DNA from 4 places in the Nonomuraea sp. NPDC049709 genome. Region 1 is predicted to be linked to each of the others. Evidence: riboswitches for the same ligand, from Rfam matches in the RefSeq annotation. Region 1 holds a riboswitch; each other region holds the start of a gene.
The links. Region 1 has a riboswitch for thiamine pyrophosphate ahead of AB0J69_RS00730 (cytosine permease). Riboswitches for the same ligand answer to the same signal wherever they lie in the genome.
Positions count from the first base shown of each region.

Region 2: another riboswitch for thiamine pyrophosphate. It lies ahead of AB0J69_RS56710 (FAD-dependent oxidoreductase); the one in region 1 lies ahead of AB0J69_RS00730 (cytosine permease).
Region 3: another riboswitch for thiamine pyrophosphate. It lies ahead of thiC (phosphomethylpyrimidine synthase ThiC); the one in region 1 lies ahead of AB0J69_RS00730 (cytosine permease).
Region 4: another riboswitch for thiamine pyrophosphate. It lies ahead of AB0J69_RS21975 (bifunctional hydroxymethylpyrimidine kinase/phosphomethylpyrimidine kinase); the one in region 1 lies ahead of AB0J69_RS00730 (cytosine permease).

Region 1 is NZ_JBFANM010000001.1:136,662-143,704, reverse strand. It holds partial or broken gene AB0J69_RS00745 (adenosine deaminase) at 1-98, shown strand, start outside; gene AB0J69_RS00740 (hypothetical protein) at 110-559, opposite strand; gene AB0J69_RS00735 (hypothetical protein) at 719-1,087, opposite strand; TPP riboswitch at 1,749-1,861, shown strand; gene AB0J69_RS00730 (cytosine permease) at 1,852-3,189, shown strand; gene AB0J69_RS00725 (methylated-DNA--[protein]-cysteine S-methyltransferase) at 3,149-3,727, opposite strand; gene AB0J69_RS00720 (ATP-binding protein) at 3,823-5,691, shown strand; gene AB0J69_RS00715 (ATP-binding protein) at 5,843-6,265, shown strand; gene yidC (membrane protein insertase YidC) at 6,249-6,890, opposite strand; gene AB0J69_RS00705 (DUF6412 domain-containing protein) at 6,975-7,043, opposite strand, start outside.
Region 2 is NZ_JBFANM010000118.1:13,195-20,237, reverse strand. It holds gene AB0J69_RS56730 (polyprenyl synthetase family protein) at 1-201, shown strand, start outside; gene thiE (thiamine phosphate synthase) at 652-1,290, opposite strand; gene AB0J69_RS56720 (Rv2175c family DNA-binding protein) at 1,268-1,642, opposite strand; gene AB0J69_RS56715 (FAD-dependent oxidoreductase) at 1,673-2,842, opposite strand; TPP riboswitch at 2,895-3,011, shown strand; gene AB0J69_RS56710 (FAD-dependent oxidoreductase) at 3,001-4,185, shown strand; gene thiS (sulfur carrier protein ThiS) at 4,182-4,382, shown strand; gene AB0J69_RS56700 (thiazole synthase) at 4,423-5,130, shown strand; gene pknB (Stk1 family PASTA domain-containing Ser/Thr kinase) at 5,284-7,043, shown strand, end outside.
Region 3 is NZ_JBFANM010000022.1:153,193-160,235, forward strand. It holds gene AB0J69_RS23570 (glycine betaine ABC transporter substrate-binding protein) at 1-927, shown strand, start outside; gene AB0J69_RS23575 (SDR family oxidoreductase) at 976-1,827, shown strand; gene thiC (phosphomethylpyrimidine synthase ThiC) at 1,776-3,368, opposite strand; TPP riboswitch at 3,361-3,473, opposite strand; gene AB0J69_RS23585 (hypothetical protein) at 3,564-3,914, shown strand; gene AB0J69_RS23590 (universal stress protein) at 3,927-4,760, shown strand; gene AB0J69_RS23595 (cellulose binding domain-containing protein) at 4,867-5,907, shown strand; gene AB0J69_RS23600 (YbaK/prolyl-tRNA synthetase associated domain-containing protein) at 5,891-6,388, opposite strand; gene AB0J69_RS23605 (winged helix-turn-helix domain-containing protein) at 6,378-6,680, opposite strand; gene AB0J69_RS23610 (AIM24 family protein) at 6,759-7,043, opposite strand, start outside.
Region 4 is NZ_JBFANM010000020.1:147,427-154,469, reverse strand. It holds gene AB0J69_RS21995 (S8 family serine peptidase) at 1-629, shown strand, start outside; gene AB0J69_RS21990 (hypothetical protein) at 752-1,093, shown strand; gene AB0J69_RS21985 (carbon starvation CstA family protein) at 1,097-3,211, shown strand; gene AB0J69_RS21980 (TenA family protein) at 3,215-3,883, opposite strand; partial or broken gene AB0J69_RS21975 (bifunctional hydroxymethylpyrimidine kinase/phosphomethylpyrimidine kinase) at 4,070-4,216, opposite strand; TPP riboswitch at 4,210-4,305, opposite strand; gene AB0J69_RS21970 (histidine phosphatase family protein) at 4,322-4,927, opposite strand; gene AB0J69_RS21965 (ATP-dependent DNA ligase) at 4,988-5,935, shown strand; gene AB0J69_RS21960 (M28 family metallopeptidase) at 6,055-7,043, shown strand, end outside.

The DNA of each region.
Region 1 (7,043 bases):
TCAACGCGATGAGGTCCGCCTTCATCCCCTTCGACGAACGCCTGGCCATCATCGGCAACGTCATCAGGTCCTGGTACGCCGACCAGCTGAAAGCCTAAGAGTCAGCGGCTCAGTTCCACCCGTTGTCTACCTTGTAGCTGATTTGGACACCCCGGATCCCGCCTTCTCGGGCGTAGACACGCAGCGATAGGTAGGCATACTTTATGCGCTTGGTGCTGGTGCGGGTGATGGTTCCGAAGTTGGTGCCGTGGGTGCCGCAGCCGTTGCTGTCCGACCTCCAGGCGCTGTGCCCCCTGGTTCCGTCCATGTGAACCCAGACAACCTGGGCCTTCACCGGAGCGTTGTCGCCGGGACAGATGTCGCGCACCGTGAAGTTCCGAACGACGATCTTCTTCCGGTTGGCGAAGCCGATGGTCGCCCGGACGGACCCGCCACCGTTGTCGCGATAGGGGGCCACGTAGGCGGAGGCCACTTCGTCTTCCGCCTGCGCCGGGCTTGGCACCAGCAGTCCGCTCAATACTGCGATGCCCAGCGCGGCGCCCAGCATGCGTGTCTTCAACAGTCCTCCAGCAAGAGATGTTTCGGTTGGTTCGGTTGGCCGTGGGGCGTGCGCTTCAGCCCTTCCGCGTGGCCGGCGGGGGGAGATGTGCGAGGTATCGCCTCGTGGCGGATCGCGACGAAGAGCGGCGATCGATGGTGCGGGGGCCCTGCGTGAGCGTCAGGTCTGGAAGGTGAACGTCCCGCGCAGGACGGTGTCGCGCCCGCTCCAGTAGCTCTCGTGGACGGCCCGGTAGGTGACGTTGTCGAAGGCGGGGAGCACCGCGCAGGTGGCGCCGGGGTGGCGGATGTTGTCGTCTCTGATGACGATGGGCTTTCCGATCACGCCCGGGCGGGTCAGGGTCACCTTCACCCAGGCCGTCCCTGTGGTGTCATCGGCCCGGACGCACAGTTCGTTGGCAGGGTCGGCGTAGCGGACGATCCCGTCGCCGACATCCCGTTGGAAACTCGCCGCCAAGGCCGGTTGCGCGAGAATGACGCTCGCCACCGCGACAGCGACGCCGACGGTGACCGTTTTGAGCGGGTTCATCGTTCTTCCTTCTCTCGGACGGAGATCAGCCCGCCGGAGCGCCTGGTGCCAGGGGGTGGAATACGGCCTCTGACGAGGCTTGTGACATGAGCGATCCCGGCGGCCCGAGGTGCACCGGAGTGATCGTCGCACTCGCCGGCAGCAGCGTGGAATACGACCGGAATACGCCTGGTCACCCGGCATCGAGAGATGACTTCGGGCGGAACCCCTTTGCCGGGGGCGCCAGTCTTCGCAGTGATGCTGAAGGAGTTGGGGGGTGACGACGATCAGCGGCCAGATGCGCCGGCAACCCAGCTGATCGTCAGATTGCACGATCTCCGGCCGCTGTCGCCGTCGAGTTTCCAGTGATGTACAGCGTCAGGCGGTCGGATCCAGGAGGATTCGCACGCGCGAAGTCGAACGTGAGTGCGTAAGGCATTGAAGAATGCGTGCGTGGGCAGCCCGCCGACGCGGTGCGAGAGGCCTCTCCGGCTGTTCATCCGTCGTGCGGGCGGTCGGTTCGTACGGCCACCGAGTACAGCTACCGCCACGCACGTAGCTGTACTCCTGCGGACCTGCACGGACTCTCCCGAGGGCGCGATGGCAGCTACCCGGTGGTGGCCGATCTAGGACGAATGGTGCATCATGGGGGCGCGAGCTGGGATGATCCCGGCTTCGTGTACCAACCCCCCGCGGGAGCTTGGGGCAACCAGGCTGAGAGGGTAGCTACTGCTGCTGCCGACCGCATGAACCTGTCCGGGTAATGCCGGCGTAGGGAGTGTGCGATGACGCATGGCGTCGAAGAAGTTCCGCTGACCCTCGAAGGCCGCCCGCCGAAGACCCTCGGTGTGCTCGACCAGGGCGCTCTCTGGGCGAACCTCGGGGTCAGCCTCCTCGGCTTCTCCGGAGCACTGCTGCTGCTCAACCCGCTCGGCAACGCCCCGCTCAGCCTGGCCGCGGTGCTGGTGGCCACGGTGGTGGGCAGCCTGATCGGCACCGCCATGGTGGGACTGTCCGCCATCCCCGGCACGCAGACCGGGCAGCCGTCGATGGTGCTGCTGCGCGGGCTGTTCGGGGCCAGGATCTCCTACGTGCCCACGGTGCTGAACATCGTGCAGATGATCGGCTGGGGGGCCTTCGAGCTCTGGGTGATCGCGAAGGGTGCCACCGCGATCTTCGGCTCGGTGCCGTACCAGGTGTGGGTGGTCGTGGCGGGGGTGCTGACCACCGCGCTGACGATCTGGCCGCTCGGGTCGATCCGGCTGCTGCGCCGGTACGTCACCGTCGGCGTGATCATCGCGATGATCTGGTTCACGGTGTTCTTCCTGCGCGACGCCCCCTCTCCCGAGGGTGGGAGCTGGACGGCCTTCCCCGCCGCGGTCGACTACGTGATCGCGCTCTCGGTGTCCTGGGTGCCGATGGCCGCCGACTTCGCCCGCCACTCGCGCTCCAGCAGGGCCGCCTTCACCGGCGTGGTCGGCGGATACACCCTGGCCCAGGTGGCGTGTCTGGGGCTGGGCGTGTACGCGGTGGCCCTCGCGGGCGCCGCCGGGGTGCAGGCCGACCAGACGTCGGTGTTCGGGCCGTTCGTGGCGGTGCCGCTGGGCGCGCTGTTCTTCGGCATCCTGGTCCTGCGCGAGACCGACCAGTCCTTCGCCAACGTCTACTCCACCACGGTCTCGCTGCAGAACCTGATGCCGCGGATGGACCGGCGCGTCTTCTCCGTCGGCATCGGCGTGCTCACCGTGGTGATCGCCCTGCTGGTGGACGTCACCTCGTACGGGGTGTTCCTCGGCGTGATCGGGGCGGTGTTCGTGCCGATGTTCGCGGTGCTCGCCGTGGACTACTTCCTGCTGCGCCGCGGCGCGGGCTGGAACACCGCGGAGGACGCGCCCTCGCGCTGGTCGATGTTGGTGCCGTGGGCGCTGGGCTTCGCCGCCTACTGGCTGACGACCTCGACGCCGACGATCCCCCAGTGGGACTCGTGGTGGGCGGGCGTGCGCGAGGTCATCGGTTTCGTCCGGCAGCCGTGGATGAACGGCGCCCTGGGCGGTGCCTTGGTGGCCGCGCTGGTGACGCTGCTCATCGGGCTGCTGGCCCGGCGGTCCGCCGCTCGACGTTGAGCAGGTGCTGCTTGGCGGCCGCGCCCCCCGCGTAGTCGCCGAGCGCGCCGTCCTCGCGCACCACCCGGTGGCAGGGCACGATCACGCAGATGGGGTTGGAGGCCAGCGCGTTGCCGATCGCCCGCAGCGCCCGCGGCCGGCCGATGCTCTCGCCGATCTGCTCCAGCGTGGTGGTGGTGCCGTAGGGGACCGCCATGGTCTTCTGCAGCACCGTGCGCGCGAAGGTCGTGGCCAGCGTCAGGTCCACCGGCGTGGCGAACGCGCGCAGCCGCCCCGAGAAGTAGGCGTCGAGCTCTCTGCGTACGGGGTCGAGGCGTCTCGCGTCGGGCCCGATGAACCGGCCCACATGCCTGCTGACCAGCTCGAAGACGTCGTTTTCCGGCTCGAAGCTGCAGGCGGCGATGCCCTTGCCGGTCACCGCCAGCACCAGCCTGCCCACGGCCCCGTCGTAGGTGCCGAAGGCGATGTCCGGTGGTGTGTCACCCCGATAGGTGCTGGAGGTCACCCGCAGCAGGGCATCGAGATCGTTGCTCGACATACCCCTCACCCTCCCACCCGCCAGGAATTACCGTGACCGCAGCGTATCGGACGGATCGCCCGACGCACCCACCGCGCCACGTGCACTATGGAGGTGTGGGGGACGAATGGGCCGGTAGTGACGATGAGATCGCTCGCGCGGCGCTCGCCAGCTCGCCCAACGCCGTCGTGGCGCTCGATCGGGACCAGAGCGTGCTGGTGTGGAACGCCGCGGCCGAGCGCGTGTTCGGGTGGCCGGCGGAGGAGCTGCTCGGGCGCAGGGCGCCGATCGTGCCGGACGAGCTGACCGCCGAGCACAACGCCGTGCTGGAACGCGTACGCACGGGGGAGCCCGTGTCGCTGCGCACCAAGCGCGTGCGCAGCGACGGCACGGTGCTCGACCTGCGGGTGGACATCAGCGCCCTGCGACTGGGCAACGCCGTGGGCGGCTACGTGTGCGTCTACCACCCCGCCCGGGCCGACGAGGTGGCCAGGAACCGGATGGCGCGCCGGGCCAGGCTCGTGCGCCGGCTGACCGACGTGGTCGGCGACATCAACTCCGAGCTGGAGCTGTCGGCCGTGCTCGACCGGATCTCCGCCAACCTCACCGAGCTCACGGGGGCGGACGCGGGCGGGTTCGTGCTGATCGAGGGTGACAGGTTGCGGGTGGTCAGCACGTACCAGTTGCCGGACACGATCAGGGGCACCACCAGCGACCTGCGTACGAGCCTCGTGGACAAACTCTTACGCACCGGCAAGACCGTGATGCTGGAGTCCGACGGGCTCGACGACCTGGTGTGGGCGCGGCTCAACGGCCTGCACACGATCGCGCTCGGCCTGGCGGCCGTCGGCGGGCGCCCGTACGGCGCGCTCTACTCGCTGTTCGCCCGGCGCAGGCCGGGACACCTGGAGCTGGAGCTGCTGGAGCTGCTGGCCGGGCACGCGGGGATCGCCGTCGGCAACGCGGTGGCCTACCAGGAGGCGGTGCGGCAGCGGGCGCACGAGCGGGCCGTGTTCGACGCCAGCGCCGACGGCATCGCCGTGCTCGACCAGGCCGGCCACGTGGTGCGGTGGAACCCGGCCGCCGCCGAGCTGACCGCGTTGCCCGCCGCGTCCGTGATCGGCGGGCCGCCGCCGTTCCCGCTGCCCAAGCCGGGCGAGAAGGTCACCTCACAGATGGACAACGGGCGGTGGCTGGACGTGGTGAGCGCGCAGATCGAGGAGACCGGCGAGGTGGTCGTCGACTTCCGCGACGTGACCGCGGCCAAGGAGCTGGAGGAGGCCAAGGACCTGTTCCTGGCCACGACCAGCCACGAGCTGCGTACGCCGATCACGATCGTGCGGGGGTTCGCCAGCACGCTGGACTCGCGCTGGGACAAGATGGGCGACCCCGAGCGCCGCTCCGCCGTGCACACGATCGCCGAGCGGGCCAGGTCCCTGGGCGAGCTCATGGACCACCTGCTGCTGGGCGCCAGGGCCGGGGCGGACGAGCTCAAGGTGCGGATCGAGGAGTTCGACCTGGCCGAGCGGATCGACGCGGCCACGCTGGGGCTGCCCGCTCTGTCGGACCGGCACCGGGTCGAGGTGGTCATGCCGGACGGGCTGCCGTACGTGCTGGGCGACGCGCTGGCCACGGACATCGTCCTGGGGCAGCTGCTGGAGAACGCGTTCAAGTACTCGCCGAAGGGCGGCCTGATCAGCGTCGAGGCGTGGCCGGAGGACGACAACGTCGTCGTGGTGGTCGACGACGAGGGGGTCGGCATCGCCCCGGCCGACAGGGAGCGGATCTTCGAGCGCTTCGTCCAGGTGGACAGCGGCGACCGAAGACGGTTTGGTGGAGTGGGGCTCGGTCTCTACATTGTCCGCAGTCTCGCCAGGGCGCAGGGCGGAGATGTCAGCGCTCATCCGAGGCCTGGAGGAGGCACCAGAATGCGGCTCGTGCTGAGATGCGTTTCCACTATCGGATCCGACACACCGATGCGGTAACGAGGTGGTCACGGTTGAGCTGATCTATCGTCCAATGTGTACAAGCTGTGATCGAGATGCGGTTTCTGGGATTGAGTAACGGGGCATTTCGGTCGTACCGGGGAGTGTTCCCGCGGGGGGCACAGGTAACGGGGAGGTGGGTGTGTCAAGCGTGGTGCTGCTGCCGTACGCGCCGTCCAGCGTTGCCGTCGCCCGCCAGCGTCTGAGCACTGACCTGCAGGACAGTGGGGTCTTTTCCGCCGCGATCGACGATGCCGTGCTGGTGGTGAGCGAGTTGCTGAGCAACGCGCTGCGGCACGCGCATCCGCTGCCGTCGGGCATGGTGAGGGTTGCCTGGCTACGTAGTGACGATCACATCGAAGTGGCGGTGAGCGATGGGGGTGCGGCCACCGAGCCGCGGGCGGGCCGCCCGACCCTGTCCTCGCTCGGGGGCCGGGGGCTCGGCATCGTGGAATACGTGGCCGAGAGCTGGGGGGTCAGGCACGACGGGGACACGACCACCGTATGGGCCATCCTGCCCGCCCCCAGTCAGTCGATGAACGGGCAGGTGGCGGCACTCAGAGAGGCCGGCTAGCGAGCACGGCCCGCTCGCTGACGGTCCAGGCCGTGGAGACGAGCAGATAGAGGCCGGCCGCCAGGGGGAGCACCAGAGCGGCCAGCACGGAGCCGTACGGCAGCAGCCGCATGATCTTCTTCATCAGCTCCGGCTGCTCTTCCTGAACCTTGATCTGCCGGGCGGAGAACCACGCCACCGCCACGATCAGCAGAATGACCAATACAAAGACCAAAACCGGCATGCTGACCAGACCGTAATTGGCTACCAACCCCGCCACCTGCTGCCCTAGCGGAGCCCCGAAAAGGTCGTGCCCGGCGAGCGCGGTCGGATGCGTGGCCACCCGGTACATCAGCCACATGAACGGCAACTGCGCCAGCATCGGCATGAACCCCGCGAACGGCGACGTGCCTTCCTTGGCGTAGAGCGCGGACAACTCCTTCGACAGGCGTTCCGGATTGCGCCCGTGGCGCTGCTGCAACTCGCGCAGCTTGGGGGCGAGCCGCTCGCGGATCTTCATCGTACGGGCCTGGCGCACGTTGAGCGGCAGCAGCAGAAGGCGTACGGCCAGCGTGAACAGCACGATCCCGAGCGCGGCGCTGCCGCCGGACATGCCGATGACAAAGGTGACGAGAGAATCGATCATGAGCCCTTGTTCCCTAGGAGAGGTGGACGAGGGGCTCACTCGTCTCACAGAGGGAGCCCCGCCTTACTGGAAAGCGGGGCATGCCTAAGGGGCTCGCGGACGCGAACGACCGGCCGCGTCCGGATCGCGCTGCCGCTGGAAGGCCGTGCGGCG
Region 2 (7,043 bases), on a different contig from region 1:
GGGGATCCGGCGCTGGACGAGCGCGGGGTGGAGTCGCTGCGGCAGATCATCGACGACACGGGTGCGCTGCAGGAGTGCGAGGACCTGATCGGCGACTACCTGGGGGAGGCGCTGGCGGCGCTCGACGCGGCCCCGGTCACCCCGGACTCCCGCGCCGCCCTGACCGACCTCGCCATCGCCGCCACCTCCCGCAAAACCTGACCACCCCGCTCCCCACGGCCCCGCCACCGCGGCTGGACCCGACGCGCCGTAACGGGCCGACGGCCTCGGCTCCCCGAACACACCGCACGTACGCAGCGCACGGAGACTGCGCACGGAGACTGCGCACGGAGACTGCGCACAGACCCCGGGCACAGGCGACGACCGGACAGGCCACGTCCGAAGGAGGCGCGGCGCGACGGCCAGGCGCGGAAAGCGGCGCGCGAACACCGGCCGGGGGCCCCGGGCCCGCCACCACACCTCCCGGACGTGACGCCCGGGAGACGGCGCCCGAAGAGCGGGCCCGAAGGACGGGCGCGGAAGCCAGGCGCGGAAGCCAGGCGCAGCGGCGGCCCGGGCAAGCGGCGATCGGGCAGGCCAGGACCGCGGAGCCGGGGCCGGACCCGCCGGGACCGGTTGGAGGCGCCCGCTGTCAGGGCGGGCGCCTCGCGGTCAGCGGGCCGACAGCCGCTTGGCGAACTCCGCCGCCGCGGCCCCGGGGTCGTCGGCGTCGGTGATCGCCCGGACCACCACCGCCCGGCGCACGCCGTACGACATCACCTCGTCGAGGTTGGCGAGGTCGATGCCGCCGATCCCGAACCACGGCCGCGACGTCCCCAGCGACGCCGCGTGCCTGAGCAGCGGCGGGCCGGGGGCCGGGCGGCCCGGCTTGGTGGGCGTGGGCCAGACGGGGCCGCAGCAGAAGTAGTCGACGCCCTCCTCCACGGCCGCGGCGGAAGCCTCGGCGGCGGAGTGGGTGGACCGTCCGATGACGATGTCGTCGCCGAGTATCTCTCGCGCGACCGTCACAGGAAGGTCGTCCTGCCCCAGGTGGAGCACGTCGGGCCGGGCGGCGTAGGCGATGTCCGCCCGGTCGTTGACGGCCAGTAGCTTGCCGTGCCGGTCGCAGGCGTCGCGGAAGATCTCGAGGAGCGCGAGTTCTTCGCGAGCCTCCAGGCCCTTCTCCCGCAGCTGGATGATGTCCACGCCCCCGGCCAGCACCGAATCGAGGAACTCTGCCAGGTCGCCGCGGTCGCGGCGGCCGTCTGTGCAGAGATAGAGGCGGGCCTCAGAAAGCGAGGGCTTGGGCACGCCGCTTGACCTCGGTATGACGGCCGGCCTTGATCGCCTCTATGGGCGATCCGGGCAGCGACTCGTCTGGGGTGAAGAGCCAGCGCAGCGACTCGACATCGTCGTAGCCGGCGTCCTGCAACACGGTCAGCGTGCCGGGCAGGCCCTTCATCACGTCCTTCCCATCGAGGAACACCGCGGGCACCTGTGGCCCGCCGCTCCCGCGGCGCACGCCGAGGAGCTTGTGGTCCTTGAGGAGCTGCTTGGCCCGCCCGATCGAAAGGTCAAGGCGCGAGGCCACTTCGGGGAGCGTGAGCCACTCGTCGACGAGCTGCTCGGTCTCCCGGTCGATCTGTGCAACAGAAAGCGTCACGAAACCACAACTACCACATGCCGTCCTTGCTCAAACAACACAATCCCGTAGGGGGACTTGTGGATCTACCAGGCGTTCCGCGTCGAGGCGGTGGCCCGCCTCGATGATCCGCCGCCCCTGTACGAGGTCGCGCGGCCGGTCCACGGCGAGCACCGCGGCGAGGGTGTCGCCGGCGGTGAGCCAGACGGCCGACCACTTGCCCTCGGGCTCTCCTCGATAGACCAGCCGTTCCCCCGCGGGGTGGTGGCCGGAGTATTGCACCATGTGCCCGAACTGCTCGGACCAGAAGTATGGCACCGGATCGTACACGGCTTCCTCCCCCAGCAGTGTCGCGGCGGCGACCTCGGGGGCGTTGAGCGCGGTGTCCCAGTGTTCGACCCTGAGCCTGACCTGCCAGCGGCGCGACCACCAGGCGGCGCAGTCGCCCACGGCGACCGTGTTCGGCAGCGAGGCGCGCAGGTGCTCGTCGGTGACGACGCCGTTGTGGAGGTCGATGTCGGCGCCGGCCAGCCATTCGACCGCCGGGCGCACGCCGATGCCGGTGACGACCGCGTGGGCCTCGACGAACTCGCCGCCCACCAGCCGCACGCCGCCCTCGTCCACGGAGTCGACCATGGTGCCGAGCCGCAGGTCGATGCCGTCGTACCAGCGCTCGGTGCGGGCCCCGATCTCGGTGCCGACGGCGGTCGCGAGCGGGGTCTCGGCGGACTCGATCACCGTCACCTCGCAGCCGGCGCGGCGGGCCGCCGTGGCCACCTCCGCGCCGATCCAGCCGGCGCCGACGATGGCGAGGCGGGCGCCGGGGACGAGCATGGCCCTGAGCTCGTGGGCGTCGTCGATGGTGCGCAGCACGTGCTGGGGGCCGTCGCCGGGCAGCCTGATCGGCTCGGCGCCGGTGGCGATGACCAGGCTGTCGTAGCCGAGCTCGCCCTCTGTGGTCTCCACGACGCCCGCGCGCAGCGACTTGGCGCTGACGCCGGGCCAGAAGTCGACGCCCATGGACTCGAGGTCGGTCTCGACGTAGCTGGAGTCGGCGTCGCCGGCCAGGACGGCCTTGGACAGGGGCGGGCGGTCGTAGGGGCGATGGCGCTCCTGGCCTATCAGGGTGATCCGGCCGTCGAACCCGCGCCCGCGCAGTGCCTCGACCGTACGCACTCCGGCCAGGCCCGCTCCCACCACCACGACATGCTTCACGTTCATGACCATAACGGGGGCGGTGCATGGACGTCGCACCGAGGCCGTAGGCTGTGGATGTAAGACGCGCGGGAGTCCGGCCGTAACCGGGCTGAGAGGAAGGCTTCACCGGGCCTTCGACCGCAAGACACCTGATCCGGATCATGCCGGCGAAGGGAGCGCATGTGGACGTGATCGTGGGTGGCGGGGTCGTCGGGCTTTCCGTCGCCTGGCGGATGGCCCGTGCGGGGCGGCAGGTCACCGTGGTCGACCCGGCTCCGGGCACGGGGGCCTCACACGCGGCGGCGGGGATGCTGGCCCCGGTCAGCGAGGTGACCTACACCGAGGCGCCGCTGCTGCGGCTGGGTATGGCCTCGCTGCGCCGCTGGCCCGCCTTCGCCGCCGAGCTCTCCGCCGACGCCGGCCTGGACGAAGCCACCGGACCGGGCGCGGAGCAGGGGCCGAACCGGCCTGGCGAGGGGCAGGGGCTGAACCGGCCCGGCGCGGGGCGAGGGCTGGATCTCCGGTCGGACGGGACGCTGGACGTGGCGTTCGGGGCCGACGACCTGGCGGCGCTGGACGAGCTGGCGGCGTTCATGGACAAGCTGGGCCTGCCGGTCGAGCGGCTGACCGGGCGGGAGTGCCGCCGGCTGGAGCCGATGCTGGCTCCCTCCGTGCGCGGCGGGCTGCTGGCGGCCGGTGACGCCTGGGTCGACCCGCGCCGCGTGACGGCGGCGCTGCTGGCCGCGCTGGAACGGAGGGGCGTGCCGCTGGTCAGGGCCCGCGCGACCGGGCTGCTGCGCGAGGGCGGCCGCGAAGGAGGAGCGGTCACGGGCGTGCGCCTGGACGGCGACCCCGCCGAGCTGCGGGCCGAGCGGGTCGTCGTGGCGGCCGGGGCCTGGAGCGCCGAGCTGGCCGAGGTGCCGGTGCGGCCGGTCAAGGGGCAGATCATGCGGTTGCGCTCGCCGCAGCCGCTGCTCGGCCGGTGCGTACGCGGAACCGTGCACGGCTCGTACGTCTACCTGGTCCCCCGGGGCGACGGCGAGCTGGTGGTCGGGGCCACGCAGGAGGAGCTGGGGTTCGACACCCGGGTGACCGCCGGCGGGCTCTACGAGCTGCTGCGGGACGCCAGGGAGCTGGTGCCGGGCGTCACCGAGCTGGAGGTCGCCGACGTGGTGGCGGGGCTGCGGCCGGGGACACCGGACAACCTGCCGGTCATCGGGCCGAGCGGGACACCGGGGCTGGCGTTCGCGACCGGGCACCACCGGGGCGGCGTGCTGCTCGCCCCGCTCACGACGGCCATTCTGCTGGGCGAGGAGAGCGAGCTGGCGGCCCTGTGCACGCCGGGGAGATTTCGGGAAATTTCATGATTGTTAGCATCAACGGGGCCGCGCACGAGGTGGCCGACGGCATCACCGTGGCGCAGGCCGTACGCATATTGACCGCGGTCACCACCGGAGTGGCCGTGGCCGTGAACGACGAGGTGGTCACGCGCGGCGCCTGGGACTCGACGGCGCTGCGCGACCGTGACCGCGTGGAGGTTCTGACGGCGGTGCAAGGTGGATGATCTGATCATCGCCGGGGAGAAGTTCTCCTCCCGGCTCATCATGGGGACCGGCGGCGCGCCCTCGCTTGAGGTGCTCGACCAGGCGCTGGCGGCGTCGGGGACCGAGCTGACCACGGTGGCGATGCGGCGGCTCGACCCTGGCTCGCGGGGCTCCGTGCTGGACGTGCTGCACAGGCGCGACATCAAGGTGCTTCCCAACACGGCCGGCTGCTTCACCGCGGGCGAGGCCGTGCTGACGGCCCGGATGGCCCGGGAGGCCCTGGGCACGAACTGGGTCAAGCTGGAGGTCATCGCCGACGAGCGGACGCTGCTGCCCGACCCGATCGAGACGTTCGACGCGGCCGAGCGGCTGGTGGCGGACGGGTTCGTGGTGCTGCCGTACATCGGGGACGACCCGGCGCTGGCCCGGCGGCTGGAGCAGGCCGGCTGCGCCGCCGTGATGCCCCTGGGGGCGCCGATCGGCTCGGGGCTGGGCATCCGCAACCCGCACAACATCGAGCTCATCGTGGAGGCCGCCGGCGTGCCGGTGATCCTCGACGCGGGCATCGGCACGGCGAGCGACGCCGCGCAGGCGATGGAGCTGGGCTGCGACGCCGTGCTGCTGGCCACGGCCGTCACCAGGGCGCAGCGGCCCGACCTCATGGCGGCGGCCATGAAGGGCGCCGTGGTCGCCGGGCGGCTGGCGCGGCAGGCGGGCCGCATCCCGCGCCGCCGCTACGCCGAGGCGTCCTCCCCGATGACGCCGTGACCCCGGAGGAGCCCGTGACCCCGGTGGCCGTCGTGACCTGGGAGGGGTCGTGTCCGCTTCGCCGGAAGCTGGGACGTTCCAACGGGAACGTCTCCGCATCGGTTTCGGGCGCCCGGGCCCTGCCAGTGGCAAAACGCCCGTAAACTCAGCGGGGTGGATACGACGACTGCGGACCCCCTGGTCGGGCGGCTCCTCGATGGGCGCTACCGCATCGAGAGCCGGATCGCCCGGGGCGGTATGGCGACCGTCTACCTCGCGCTGGACATCCGGCTCGACCGGACGGTGGCGCTGAAGGTCATGCACCGCTCGCTCGCCGAGGACCCGGCCTTCGTCAGGCGGTTCATCGGCGAGGCCAAGTCGGTTGCCAGCCTCTCCCATCCCAACGTGGTGCACGTCTTCGACCAGGGCACCGACAACGACGTCGTCTACCTGTCGATGGAATACGTCCCGGGCCGGACCCTGCGCGACATCCTGCGCGAGCGGGGCAGGCTGCCGGCCCGTGAGGCGCTCGAGATCATGATCCCGGTGCTCGCCGCCCTCGGCGCAGCCCACCAGGCCGGGTTGGTGCACCGCGACGTCAAGCCGGAAAACGTCCTGATGACCGACGACGGCCGGGTCAAGGTCGTCGACTTCGGCCTGGCCAGGGCGATCGAGGCGACCAACCAGACCCGTACCGGCGTGATGATCGGCACGATCGGCTACATGGCGCCGGAGCAGGTCACCACCGGCGCCGCCGACGTGCGCAGCGACGTATACGCCGCGGGCATCATGCTGTTCGAGCTGGTGACGGGACAGCAGCCGTACGACGGCGAGACGCCGATGTCGGTGGCCTACCGCCACGTCCACGACACCGTGCCGGCGCCGTCGTCGGTGGTGCCCGAGGTGCCGCCGCTGATCGACACGCTGGTGGCGCACGCGACCGCCCGCGAGCCGCACGACCGGCCCGCGGACGCGACCGCGATGCTCGTGGCTGCGGTCGAGGCGCACCGGATGCTGCCGCGCACGACCACTCCGCCGGGCACCGGGCCGGTCTACGCGCACTCCCAGCCGCCGATGGCCGGGAACGCGTCGGCCGCCCGGTCGGTGCCGCTGGCCGCCCCCGCCCACACGCTGGTCCAGCCGCGGGCCGAGGTTCCGCAGCGGCGCGGGTTCCGGCCCAACTGGTTCCTGGTGGTGCTCGCCGCCGTGATGGTGGTGGCGGTCGGGCTGACGGGCTGGTATTTCGCGCAGCCCGAATACGTCACCGTGCCCAACCTGGTCGGCAAGAACCTGGCGGTGGCCCAGAAGAACCTCACCGCGCTCGGCCTGAAGATGCGCGAGGCCGACGGCCAATATGACGAGAAGCTGGCCGAGGGCCTGATCCTGCGGTCCGACCCGGCGGCCGACTCCCAGCTGGAGAAGGGCTCCACGATCACGCTGGTGCCCTCGCTGGGCCCCGAGCGCATCGTGGTGCCCGACGTGTCGGCCATGACCGGCAACGAGGCCCGCGCCGCGATCGCCAAGGCGGGCCTGACGGTCGGCTCCGTCAAGCGCCTGGCCAACCAGGAGGTCGAGCGCGACAAGGTGATCCGCACCTCGCCGCAGGTGGGCGAGAAGGTCAAGAAGAACGCCTCGATCGACATCTACGTCAGCGCCGGGCTCGTCATGCCCGACGTCGGCGGCATGCCGAAGGACGAGGCCGCCGGCTACCTCGGGCAGCAGGGCTTCCAGGTGCAGGTCAACGAGGTCGATGACGACGCCGAGCCGTGCACGGTCATCGCCCAGTCCCCCAAGGCCAAGTCCGAGGTGGACAAGGGCGCGCCGGTCATGATCACGGTGGCGCGCTGCCAGACGGACTTCTGGCAGTGGTTCCGCGGCGACAACGAGGGCCGCGACGACCAGCAGTTCAGCCTGGTGCCCGGGGTGATCGGGAA
Region 3 (7,043 bases), on a different contig from region 1:
CTCACCGTCGCCGCGTGCGGGCTGCGGCCCGCGTCGTCGTTCGTGCCGCCGGTCGAGCCGGGCAGCATCCGCCCGGTGCCCTCGCTCCAGGGCACGACGGTGCGGGTGACGTCCAAGGAGTTCACCGAGCAGCTGGTGCTCGGCAAGATCGCGGTGCTCGCCCTCACCGCCGCCGGGGCGGACGTGGCCGACCAGACGAACGTCCAGGGCAGCGTGAACGCCCGCGCCTCGCTGACGCGCGGCGACGCCGACCTGATGTGGGAGTACACCGGCACCGGCTGGATCACCTACCTCGGCCAGGGCGACCCGGTGCCGGGGGCGGAGCGGCAGTTCGAGGCCGTACGCGACCTCGACCTGCGCAGGAACGGCATCGTCTGGCTGCCCCCGGCCCCGCTGAACAACAGCTACTCGATCGGCGTCACGCGCGCCACGGCCGGCCGATGGGGCCTGACGAAGATCTCGGACATGACCAGAATCCCCGTGGACCAGCGGACGTACTGCGTCGACCACGAGACCTTCGGCCGGGACGACGGCTTCCTCGGCATGCTCAGGGGCTACGGCCTGGAGTACGGCAAGGACGTCCCCAGGGGGAACGTGCGGCGGGTCTCGGTCGGCGTCCTGTACGACTCCGTCGCCCGCGGCCAGTGTGCCATGGGCATGGTCACCACGACCGACGGCCGCGTCAAGGCCCTCGACCTGGTCCTGCTGGAGGACGACAGGCGCTTCTTCCCGCAGTACAACGCAGCCGTGACCCTGCGGCGCGAGCTGGCCGACGCGCACCCGGAGATCGCACGCATCTTCGCTCCCATCAGCGCCAGGCTGACCGACGACGTGATGCGCGACCTCAACGCCAAGGTGGACGTGGACGGCGACGTGCCGGTGCTGGTGGCCCGCGACTGGCTGAGGTCACAGGGCTTCGTGAAGTAGGCGATCCGCTGGCGTTAGCCATACCCGAACACGGGCAGGCCGCTGTTCATGTCGGAAACACCACCACCCCAGACCCAGCCGTACCCGGGTCGTACCGGCGAGATGGCGCCGGAGCCGCGTGACGAGATGCGCGGTTACGTGGGCCGTGACCTGCTGAGCGGCAGGAAGGCCCTCATCACCGGCGGCGACTCGGGCATCGGCCGGGCGGTCGCCGTGGCCTTCGCCAAGGAGGGGGCGGACGTCGCGATCGCGTACCTGAGCGAGCACGAGGACGCCGCCCACACCCGCAAGCTGGTCGAGGAGACCGGCCGGCGCTGCGTGCTGCTGCCCGGCGACCTGGCCGACGGCGCCCACTGCGCGTCGGTCGTCGAGCAGACCGTCGCGGAGCTGGGCGGCCTGGACGTGCTGGTGAACAACGTCGCCTACCAGGCGCCGGTGAGCGGCCTGGAGGAGTTGACCGACGAGCAGTGGGAGCGCACGTTCGCGGTCAACATCCACAGCTACTACCGCGTCACCAAGGCGGCCCTCCCGCACCTGCGGGAGGGCTCCGCGATCGTCAACACCTCCTCGATCAACGGCCTGCGCGGCAACAAGTCGCTCATCGACTACGCCGCCACGAAGGGCGCCATCAACGCCTTCACCTACTCCATGGCCCAGAACCTGGTCGAGCGCGGCATCCGGGTCAACGCCGTGGCGCCGGGGCCGGTGTGGACGCCGCTCATCCCGGCCACGATGCCCGAGGAGAAGGTGGGCAAGTTCGGCGAGCACGTGCCGATGGGGCGGCCCGCCGACCCGGACGAGATCGCCCCTTCGTACGTGTTCTTCGCCTCCGGGCGCATGTCGTCGTACTACACCGGCGAGGTGCTGGCCCCGGTCGGCGGGGAGACTTTGCCGGGCTGATCGACGTAGACGGTGCCGCCGCGCTGCCTGAACTCGGCCGACTTCTCCGCGAAGCCCGCCTCCCGGATGTCGTGGCTGATCCGCATCGAGCAGAACTTGGGCCCGCACATCGAGCAGAAGTGCGCGGTCTTGGCAGGCGCGGCGGGCAGCGTCTCGTCGTGGAAGGACCGTGCCGTGTCGGGGTCGAGCGAGAGGTCGAACTGGTCCTCCCAGCGGAACTCGAACCGCGCGTCCGACAGCGCGTCGTCCCACGCCTGCGCCTGCGGGTGTCCCTTGGCCAGGTCGGCGGCGTGGGCGGCGATCTTGTACGTGATCACGCCGGTCTTGACGTCGTCCTTGTCCGGCAGGCCGAGGTGCTCCTTGGGGGTGACGTAGCAGAGCATGGCGGTGCCGAACCAGCCGATCATGGCCGCCCCGATGCCCGAGGTGATGTGGTCGTAACCGGGGGCGATGTCCGTCACCAGCGGGCCCAAGGTGTAGAAGGGCGCGTCGTCGCAGAGCTCGCGCTGCAGGTCCACGTTCTCCTTGATCTTGTGCATGGGCACGTGCCCGGGGCCTTCGATCATCACCTGGACGTCGTGCTCACGCGCGATCGCGGTCAGCTCCCCGAGCGTGCGCAGCTCGGCGAACTGGGCCTCGTCGTTGGCGTCGGCGATCGAGCCGGGCCTGAGCCCGTCGCCGAGCGAGAACGACACGTCGTAGCGGGCCAGGATTTCGCACATCTCGGCAAAGTTCTCGTACAGGAAGCTCTCGCGGTGGTGCGCCAGGCACCAGGCGGCCATGATCGAGCCCCCGCGCGAGACGATCCCGGTCTTGCGGCGGGCGGTGAGCGGCACGAACTCCAGCCGCACCCCCGCGTGCACGGTCACGTAGTCGACGCCCTGCTCGCACTGCTCGACCAGCGTGTCGCGGTAGACCTCCCACGACAGCGCCTCCGGCCGGCCCTTGACCTTCTCCAGCGCCTGGTAGATGGGCACGGTGCCGACCGGGACGGGCGAGTTGCGCAGGATCCACTCGCGCGTCTCGTGGATGTCGTCGCCGGTGGACAGGTCCATGATCGTGTCGGCGCCCCAGCGCGTGGCCCAGGTCATCTTCTCGACCTCCTCCTCGATGGAGGAGGTCACGGCGGAGTTGCCGATGTTGGCGTTGATCTTCACCAGGAAGTTGCGGCCGATGATCATCGGCTCGGACTCGGGGTGGTTGACGTTCGCGGGGATGATGGCCCGGCCCGCCGCGACCTCCTGCCGGACGAACTCGGGGGTGACGCCCTCGCGCACGGCCACGAACTCCATCTCCCTGGTCACCAGCCCGCGCCGGGCACAGGCGACCTGCGTGACCGGCTCGCCCGCCGCCCCGCGCTCGCGGATCCACCCCTCACGCAGGCGCGGCAGCCCCTGCCGGAGGTCGGGCCGGAAGGACGGGTCGGTGTACGGGCCCGAGGTGTCGTACAGCGTCACCGCCGAGCCGTCGGACAGTCGCACCTCGCGCATCGGCACGCGCAGGTCGCCGCGGTAGATCTTGGTGAAGCGCGCGTCAGTCATCGCGCAAACTCCCTTCGCCGGCATTACCCGGAGCAGGTTCTGGCGGTCGGCGGCTGTCAGCCGTCCTCTCAGCCCGGTCTCCACCGGGCTCCCGCGTTGGACGGCGAAGATCGTACCCAGATGTGCCCCCGGCCCAAACCCGCGCGGCGAGGTTTGACGAGCGCCCTCGGCGGTAGGCTCCCCATCAGGGGAAACATGAAGAGAATCGCCGCTGTCGCAGGACTACTCGTCGTGATGGCCGCGTCCGGCGCCACCGCCGCCGCCGGGGACGGCATGGATCAGCACGAAGTAAGCCAGGAACAGTACGACACCCTGATCGCCCAGTGCCGCTACGCCGACACCGGGAAGGCGAAATGCCGGGCCGCGGTCAGAGAGATGTACCGCGTCGGCAGAACCGACAGAGGCCTCGACTGCCGTTCCTACTCCGGCGTGACCGTCTGCGGCACGCTCCGGCTCAGCAGGTCCGAACGCGCGTGCGTCCGTGACTCGGAGGCCCAGGGGCTGCCGTTCCGCCGCGCCGAGGTGGAATGCTACGCGCTGTCCTGAGGGGGCTGGGTCGTGATCATCGTAGGGGTGGACGGCTCCCGCACCGGCCTTGAGGCGGCCGGCTGGGCCGCGGCCGAGGCGGAGCTTCGCCAGGCGCCGCTGACCATCGCGCACGCCGTGCCGAAGTGGGTGTGCGAGCAGGGTGCCGTCCGCTACGCGGAGGTGGCCCGGTGGATGCGCGACGGCGCGAACACGGTGCTCACCTCGGCTGAGGAGCGGGCCCGCCGGGAGTGGCCGCAGGTGCGGGTGGAGGGCGTCCTGCTGCCCGGCGATCCCCGCTCCGCCCTGGTCAAGGCATCCGAGGGGGCCGAGCTGCTGGTCGTCGGCAGCCGCGGGATCGGGGGCGTCCGGGGGTTGCTGGTCGGGTCGGTCGCGTACGGGGTGTCCGCGCACGCGCGTACGAACGTCGTACTGATCCACGGGCGCCCCGACACCCCGCGCGGCGAGATCGTGGCCGGGACCGACGGCTCGCCCGGCGCCGGGCGGGCACTGGAGTTCGCCTTCCACGAGGCCGAGCTGCGCGGCGCCCGGCTGCACGCCGTACAGGCGTGGGCCTGGCCGCACGTGAGCGGCTTCGAGCCGGCCGACCGGGAGAGCGAGCAGGACACGCTGCGGAGGTTGAAGGAGTCGCTGACCGCGCACCGGGAGCGGCATCCCGGGGTGGACGTGGTGGCGGAGGTCGTCCACGGGCACCCCATGGAGGTGCTCAAGGAGGCCGCTTCCGGCGCCGACCTGCTCGTGGTCGGCTCGCGCGGGCACGGCCAGCTCGCGGGCATGCTCATCGGCTCGATCAGCCAGGCCCTGCTCCACCACGCCCCCTGCCCCCTGGCCGTGGTCCGCGCCTGAAAGTTACATGTATCGCCCCAGGTCACGCCCTCGCGATGATCGTCTCCCTTTCCGCCGCGAGCCCGCGCTCCTACGATCTGCGCAGGCTACGACGGGAGAGCAGACGATGCCCAAGACCGGCGCCGCGCTGGCCGCGATGCTGGCCCTGGCCGCCGCGGTGTTATTCGCCACCACCGCATCGGCCGGCGCCGCCGCCACCAGGATCATGCCCCTGGGCGACTCGATCACCGGATCCCCCGGCTGCTGGCGGGCCCTGCTCTGGAACCGCCTCCAGAGCGCCGGCCACACGAACGTCGACTTCGTCGGCACCCTCCCGCCCCAGGGCTGCGGGGTCGCGCACGACGGCGACAACGAGGGCCACGGCGGCTACCTCGCCACCAACATCGCCAACCAGAACCTGCTGCCCGGCTGGCTCTCCGCCACCCGACCCGACGTCGTGCTGATACACCTGGGCACCAACGACGTGTGGAGCAACATCGCGCCGGCGACGATCCTCGGCTCGTTCACCACGCTCGTCAACCAGATGCGGGCGAGCAACCCCGGCATGAAGATCCTCGTCGCCAAGATCATCCCGATGAACCCGTCCTCCTGCGCGGACTGCGCCCAGCGGGCCGTGAACTTCAACAACGCCATCCCCGCCTGGGCCGCGGCCACCAGCACCGCGCAGTCGCCGATCACGGTGGTGGACCAGTGGACGGGCTTCAGCACGGCCACCGACACCTACGACGGGGTGCACCCGAACGCCGCGGGCGACCAGAAGATGTCCGACAAGTGGTACCCGCCCCTGGTCGAGGCCCTGTCCGGCACCGCCACGCCCACCGTCACCACCACGACCCCGCCGCCGCCCGGCGGCTGCACGGCCACGTACAAGAACACCGGTCAGTGGCAGGGCGGCTTCCAGGGCGAGGTCACCGTCAGGAACACCGGCACCACGCCGATGAACGCGTGGACGGTGGCGTGGACGTTCGCCGACGGTCAGCAGGTCAGCCAGCTCTGGGGCGGCGCGCTGAGCGCGAGCGGCTCCTCGGTGACGGTACGCAACGCGGGCTGGAACGGCCTGCTGGCGCCCGGGGCCTCCACCGCGTTCGGCTTCCTGGCCTCCTGGAACGGCACCAACACGGCCCCCACGCCTAGTTGCTCAGCGTGATGGCCGCCATCCGGGGCGCCGCCAGCCGCACGTAGTCGTCAGTCGCCAGCGCCACGGAGCGGTCGAGCCGGGCGGCGTTGAAGTACAGCTCGGGCCGGTTCAGCAGCGAGGGATCGGCGACCAGCTCGAGCCGGGGGTCGTAGCTGAACGGCAGCACGGTCCCGCTCACGCTCCCGGCCAGCTCCTCGGCCTTCTCCTTGCCGGCGAAGGCCACGTACGTGCCGTCGAGCAGCGCCTTGACCGCCTGCAGGTCGAGCCGGGCATCGCCGGGCACGACGGCGAGCACGTGCCGGGTCTGCTTCTTGCCGACCTTGACCATCACGATCAGGCACTTGGCGGCCTGCGCGACGTGGTGCCCCCGCAACGCGCTGACCAGCTCCGTACGTCCCTCGGGCGCGTGGTCGATCACCCGGTAGCGCGCCCCGGCGGCGTCCATGTCGGCGATCAGGCGCTCGTAGGCGGCGTTCGGCTCACCAGTCACTGCTCAACAACTCCTTAGCGGCGGCGATCCGGCCCTCGTCGCGCTGGTAGAACACCCACTGCTTGATCTTGCGGCCGCGGATCAACCCCGCCTTGGCCAGCACCTTGAGATGCTCGCCGCAGGTGGGCTGGCTCACGCCGAGCTTGTCGGCGATGAACAGCGAACAGACCCCGTCGCGTACGAGATCGCCGTCGCGCTGAGGCGGGAAGTGCCGCTCGGGGTCGCGCAACCACTCCAGGATCAGCAGCCTCTTGTCATTGGCCAGCGCCTTGACCAGGTCGACGTCCAGCACAAAGGCATTATGGCAATTAGCTAATTACCTGTCTACCCGGCGGCCGGGGCGGCGGTCACTTGGCGGCCGGGGCAGCGGTCACTTGGCGGCCGTCACCACGGGAGCCCCCTCGCTGGCCTGCACCAGCACGAACCCCTGCCCCCTGAACGCCAGCTGCATGGCCTCCCCGCTCCCCCGCCCGATCAACGCCCCCACCTTCATCGTCCGGTTGACGCCGATCTCCAGCCCGGCGCTCCAGCAGACCGCCGACTGACCATCGGCGAACGTCGGCATGCGAGCCGCGTCGAGCAGCACCGGCGTGCCATGCGTGGTCACCGCCACCCACCCCGTCCCGGTGACCGTGGTGTTGAACAGCCCGCCGGC
Region 4 (7,043 bases), on a different contig from region 1:
TCGCCGGCGACGGGAAGACGGTCTTCCTCAGCGGCAACAGCAACACGCCGGACACGCAGAGCGACCTGATGACCATCGCGTACGACACCACCACGGGGAAGGAGACGTGGGCCGACCGCTACGACGGCCCGGCGCACAAGAGCGACGTCCCGCACGACATGACGCTCGCGCCCGGCGGCGGCAAGCTCTACGTCACCGGCAACACCGAGGGCGAGGGCACGGGGTCGGACTTCACCACGATCGCCTACGACCCGGCCACCGGGCAGCGGTCCTGGGTGCAGCGCCATGACGGGCAGGCCAAGGGCGAGGACTACGCCTGGAGCGTCAGGGTGACGCCGGACGGCGGCAAGGTGGTCATCGCCGGGCAGAGCGCGGACGACGCGGCGAAGGGCACGGACTACGTGACCATCGCGTACGACGCCGCGACCGGCGAGCCGATCTGGACCGGCCGCTACGACGGCGCGGTCGGAGCCGGCGACAACGCCCACGCGCTCGCCCTCGACACGAGCGGCGAGGCCGGGGTCCGGATCTTCGTGACCGGATCCAGCGCGACCGGCGGCGCCCCGCCCGACGCGCTGGAGGTCGACTTCGCCACGGTGGCCTACTTCGAGCCGTGGAAGCAGCCCTGACCGTCCGTTGACGAAGGTGGCGCCCCCGGTCTCGGTGGACCGGGGGCGTCGCGTTTTGGAAGTGAAACCTTTGGGTAAGGCCGGGGTTAATTTCTGAGCTACCTGGGTTTCAGGAGCCACAGATGTCCCGTATCACGCTCACGCCTGCCGCTCGTGAAGCACTGCGCGACGAAGAAGTGATCTTCTTCGACTGGCATGTGACCGGCCTGTGCTGCGCGGACGCGGGGGAGTTCTCGGTAAGGCCGCTGCGCCGGTCCCGCCTGCCCCGTCGCGCCCGCCGCCTCGGAGCGACCGATCTGGTGTACGCCCATCCGACCGCCTGGGTGCATCTCGCCGAGCTTCCCGTCACGATCGACTGCCGCCCGCTGTGGCGCTGGCGGCGCTTCACCACCGATCTGCCACCGGACGCCGGACTGCGCTGCTGCCTGGGGCGCCCTATATATGGCCCGATATATGGGAGGTAACCGGTGAAGCTGCGTTCCATCATCATCTGGACGGCGGTGGCCATCGTCGGCGCCGTGGGGTGGGCGGTGCTCGCCCTGTCCAGGGGCGAGAACGTCAACGCGGTGTGGCTCCTGTGCGCCGCGCTCGGCTCGTACGCCATCGCCTACCGGTTCTATGCCCGCTTCATCGTGCGCAAGGTGCTGCGCGCCGACGACCGCAGGGCCACCCCGGCCGAGCGGCTCGACAACGGCATCGACTACCAGCCGACCGACCGGCGGATCCTGTTCGGTCACCACTTCGCCGCCATCGCCGGGGCCGGCCCGCTGGTCGGGCCGGTGCTGGCGGCACAGATGGGCTACCTGCCCGGCACCATCTGGATCATCGCGGGAGTGATCTTCGCGGGGGCCGTGCAGGACATGGTGATCCTGTTCTTCTCCATGCGCCGCAACGGCCGCAGCCTCGGGCAGATGGCCCGCGACGAGATCGGGCCGATCGGCGGGGCGGCGGCGCTCATCGCGGTCTTCGCCATCATGATCATCCTGCTGGCCGTGCTGGCGCTGGTCGTGGTCAACGCCCTGGCGCAGTCGCCGTGGGGTGTCTTCTCCATCGCCATGACCATCCCGATCGCCCTGTTCATGGGGTTCTACCTGCGGGTGATCCGGCCGGGCCAGGTCGTCGAGACCACGGTGATCGGGGTCGCGCTGCTGATCCTGGCGATCGTGGCCGGCGGGTGGGTGCAGGACTCGAGCTGGGCGCCGTTCTTCACGCTGAGCCCGTCGGCGCTGGCGCTGTGGCTGATCGCGTACGGGTTCGTCGCCGCCGTGCTGCCCGTCTGGATGTTGCTCGCGCCGCGCGACTACCTCTCGACCTTCATGAAGATCGGCACCATCGTGCTGATCGCCATCGGCATCGCCGTCACCGCGCCTCCGCTGCAGACCACCGCGTTCACCGACTTCGCGTTCAACGGCAAGGGGCCGGTGTTCGCCGGGTCGCTGTTCCCGTTCGTGTTCATCATCATCGCCTGCGGGGCGCTGTCGGGGTTCCACTCGCTGATCTCGTCGGGCACCACGCCGAAGATGATCCAGAAGGAGACCCAGGTCCGGATGATCGGCTACGGCTCCATGCTCATGGAGTCGTTCGTGGCCATCATGGCCATCACGGCGGCCTGCGTGCTGACCCCCGGGCTCTACTTCGCGATGAACTCCCCGGCGGGTGTCGTCGGGGCCACCGTGCAGACCGCCGCCGAGGCGGTCACCAACATGGGCTTCGTCATCACGCCCGAGGAGTTGCAGGCGGCCGCGGCGGCCGTGCAGGAGGAGACGCTGATCGCCCGGACGGGCGGCGCGCCCACGCTGGCGGTGGGCATCTCGCAGATCTTCTCCGGGTTCCTCGGGGGAGCGGGGCTGCAGGCGTTCTGGTACCACTTCGCGATCATGTTCGAGGCGCTGTTCATCCTCACCACCGTCGACGCCGGGACGCGGGTGGGGCGGTTCATGCTCCAGGACACGCTGGGCAACCTGTGGAAGCCGATCGCGCGGGTGAGCTGGTGGCCGGGGCTGGTCGCCTCCAGCGCCGTGGTCGTGGCGGCCTGGGGATATTTCCTCTACCAGGGCGTCAACGACCCGCTCGGCGGCATCAACCAGCTCTTCCCGCTGTTCGGCATCGCCAACCAGCTCCTGGCGGCCGTCGCGCTCACCGTGGCCACGACCCTGCTGATCAAGAGCGGCCGGCTCAAGTGGGCCTGGGTGACGGGGGTGCCGCTGGCCTGGGACGTGGCGGTCACGCTGACCGCCAGCTACCAGAAGGTGTTCTCGACCGACCCCACGCTCGGCTTCTTCGCCCAGCGTGACCGCTATCAGACGGCGCTCGACCAGGGACAGCTCCTCGCGCCCGCCAAGACGACCGGCGCGATGCAGCAGATCGTGATCAACTCCACCGTCGACGGCGTCCTGGCGGCGCTGTTCGCGATCCTGATCATCGTGGTGATCCTCGACGCGGCGCGCGTGTGGATCAAGGCGATCAGGACGCGGGAGCCGCTGCCGGACACGGAGGCGCCGTTCGAGGAGTCCAAGATCCTCGCCCCGGCCGGGCTCATCGCCACCCGCGAGGAGAAGGAGATGATGGCCAAGGCGCCGTGACCGTCAGGGCGCGAGCCACCGCTCCGTCGGCCAGGTCTCGCGCCGCCAGGCGCTGTCCCAGAACATCCACTCGTACGCCGCCGCCCGGCCGTAGGCCTCCCCCATGGCCTCGCGGGTGGCCGGGTCGGCGGCGGCGGCGAGCCGGTCGGCGATGCCCTTGGCCAGCTCGACGGAGGCCGCGAAGGCCGGGTCCGCGTAGGTGGAGATCCACTTGACGTACGGGTGCTCCGGGGTGGCGTACTTCAGCAGCGCCGTACCGACGTCCTGGTAGATCCAGAAGCACGGCAGCACCGCCGCCGCGATCACCGGGTAGGGCGCGGTGAGCGCCGTGGCCTGCAGGAACGACGCGTACGCCAGGCACGTCGGCGACGTCGCCAGGCCCTTGGCGTCGGCGCCGAGCTCCTCGGCGTAGCCGGCGTGCAGCATGCGCTCGGCGGCCAGCGCGGTGTGCGCGCTCTGCGCCCAGAACGCCGCGTCGGCAGGGTCGGTCGCCCGCACGGACGCCGTGGCCAGCGCCTTGGAGAACGCCTCCAGGTAGCGGGCGTCCTGCACGATGTAGAAGCCGAACCGGTCGGGGTCGAGGGTGCCGTCGCCGAGCGCGACGAGGAAGGGGTGCTCGTGGATGGCGCGCATCAGCTCGGCCGTGCGCTGCCAGATGTCATCGCAGAACATCGCGTCTCCTTGGGAACGGCAATCCGGGGGCGGCAGTCTTGGGGGCGTGCTCACCAGATGGCGTGGAAGTGGTGGACGGGGCCGTGGCCGTGCCCGACGCCGAGCGTGTCGGCCGCGCGCAGCGCGCCTCCGTCAGGTAGGTCTTCGCCGCCCGCACCGCGCCCGGCCAGTCGTCGTGGCGGGGGCGCCCGTGGTGGTCTGCGCGACCAGCGCCGTGACGACCGTCATGCCGTAGGCGCCGAGCGCGGAGAAGGTCTTCAGATCGCCCTGGATGCCGGCGCCGCCGCTGGGGTCGGTGCCCGCGATGGACAGGACTCTGGGTGCGTCGCTCACCGAGATGACGTCCCTTCGCTAGTGCGAACTAGATCAGGTTCGACGGGTGTGATCTCAGCCCGGGTCTCCGGGCACCCCGCGTCAGTCGCCCACTGTAACAGGCGCTCAGCCGCGCAGCTCCGGGGGGAAGCCGGTCCAGCGCAGCTCCACGGGAAGGTGACCCATGTCGTTGAAGAAGAGCAGCGAGGGCGGCCGGCCGGGGGCGTAGCGGATGGCGGTCAGGGCGGCGTTGGCGTGGTTGAGCCCGAGCCAGCGCCACTCCGGGGCGTCCTGGGCGGCGCGGACCAGCCAGCCGATCAGGAAGTTGTGCGTGACCACGAGCTCGTGGCGGGTCCCGTTCACCGTTTGGCCCACTGGGCCGGTGAACAGGTCGAGGGCCTCGCGGGCCAGCTTCGGCTCCGCCCCGGGGAACCGGGCGAGGAAGCCGAGGAAGTGGTCGGCGTACTCGGGGGGCAGCTCCTCCCTGGCCGGCAGGTACGGCACGTAGTCGCCGGCGGCCTCCGACACGCGCAGCGGGACGCCGGGGAGGTGCTCGCCGATCAGGCGGGCGGTCTCGGCGGCCCGGGGGAGCGGCCCGTGGTGGACGGCGGCCAGCGGGACGCCACGGAGCCGCTCGCCGAGCAGCGCGGCCTGGCGGCGGCCGGCGTCGGTGAGGCCGCTCTCGTCCGGGGTGGCCTCGCCGTGCCGGGTGAGGTAGAGGTAACGCGTCATGGGGATCATTGTGGCCCGCGAATGTTGACCACACGTTCGAGTGTCGGCATCGTAGGGCGGGTGGCCGCTGATGAGACGCGCGACGGGGTCGCCCTGACCAACCTCGACCAGCCGTTGTTCGACGGTGCCGGCGCCACCAAGCGCGACCTGGTCGACTACCTCGACGCGGTCCGCGGCCGCATCCTGCCTGTCCTGCGCGACCGCGCGCTCTCGGTCATCCGCGTGCGCCCGGGCCAGGAGCCGTTCGTGCAGAAGAACCTGCCCAAATACGCCCCCGACTGGGTGCGCTCGGTGTCCGTGTGGGCGGACGCGTCGCGCAGGCAGGTGACGTACGCGCTGTGCGACGACCGGAGGACGCTGCTGTGGTTCGCGAACCAGCGGGCGGTGGAATACCACCCGGCGCTGTTCGTCGGCGACCACCCCACCCACATGATCCTCGACCTCGACCCGCCGGAGCACGACGACTCCTTCTCGCTGGCCGTGCGCGGCGCCTTCCTCGTCCGCCAGGCCCTCGACGACGCCGGGCTGAGCGGGGCGGTGAAGACCAGCGGGGCGAAGGGCGTGCACGTGTTCGTGCCCGTGGCCGAGGGCACGGCGCCGGACGACCTGGCGGCGGCCACCCGGGCCCTGGCCGCCCGCGCCGAGCGGGTGGACCCGGCGCTGGCCACCACGGCGTTCATCCGCGAGGACCGCGCGGGCAAGGTCTTCCTCGACTCCACGCGCGCGGGCGGCGCCACGGTGGCGGCCGCCTACAGCCCCCGCATCCGGCCGGGCGTGCCCGTCTCCTTCCCCGTGGCCTGGGCCGACCTCGACCGCGTGGCGCCGGCCGACTTCACCATGCGCACCGCGCCCGGGCTGCTGGCCGAGGGTGATCCGTGGGCCGACCACATGCCCGCGCCGCAGCGGCTGCCGGACGACCTCATCGCCGAGGGGCACACGATCCCGGTCGCCCGCGTACAGGCGATGCACGAGGGCAAGCGGCGTGCCCGCGCCCGCCGCGCGGAGTAAATGTCCGGAATTTGCCGCATTAGTGGGTCTTCTCAGGGGTTCCTGGCCGGGTTACGTTCCGGTGGCGGCGGCTCGGGGGAAATCGCCGCGATCTCCGGTCTGTTCCTGGGGGAACCCCTATGCGAAGAATGCTCATCGTTCTGATCGCCGCACTCTCCTTACCGCTGACGATGGCCGCGCCGGTCAACGCGGGCGGGCTCGACGACGTGTTCGCCAAGCTCCTTGTCAAGCAGGTCAAGGGGGCCAACGCCAAGAAGCACCTCGACGCCCTGCAGGCCATCGGCACCGCTAACGGCGGCAACCGCGCCGCCGGCACACCCGGCTACGACGCCTCGGTCGACTACGTGGCGGGCAAGCTGCGCAAGGCCGGGTACAAGGTCACGCTCCAGCCGATCAACTTCGTCGAGAGCTGGTCCGAGAACTCCCCGCCGGTGCTCGACCTCACCGCGCCGACCTCGAAGTCGTTCGTGCCCAACCAGGACTTCTTCACCTTCCAGCCCTCCCCGGCGGGCGACGTGACCGCGCAGGTCCAGGCCGTGGACGTGACCCTGCCGCCGACCCCGGCGCCCAGCTCGACCAGCGGCTGCGAGGCGTCGGACTTCGCCGGCTTCGTGGCCGGCCGGATCGCTCTCATCCAGCGCGGCACCTGCGCGTTCGCCCAGAAGATCCGCAACGCGGGCTTCGCCGGGGCCTCCGGGATCATCGTGTTCAACGAGGGCCAGCCGGGGCGGACCGACGCGTTCCCGCTGGACATCGGCGAGTGGCGGGCCGGCGTGCCGATGGTGTTCGCCAGCTTCGCCGTGGGCAACGAGCTGGCCGCCACCGCCGGGGCGACCGTCCGGCTCAAGGTCGACTCCAACCTCGTGCTCGGCACCAACGACAACGTGATCGCCGAGTCCCGCTTCGGTGACCCGCGCAACGTCGTCATGGTGGGCGCCCACCTCGACAGCGTGCCCGCCGGGCCCGGCATCAACGACAACGGCTCCGGCACGGCGGCGATCCTGGAGGTCGCCGAGGAGATGGCGCTCTACCCGGTCAAGAACAAGGTTCGCTTCGCCTTCTGGGCCGCCGAGGAGATCGGCCTGCTCGGCTCGGACCAGTACGTGGA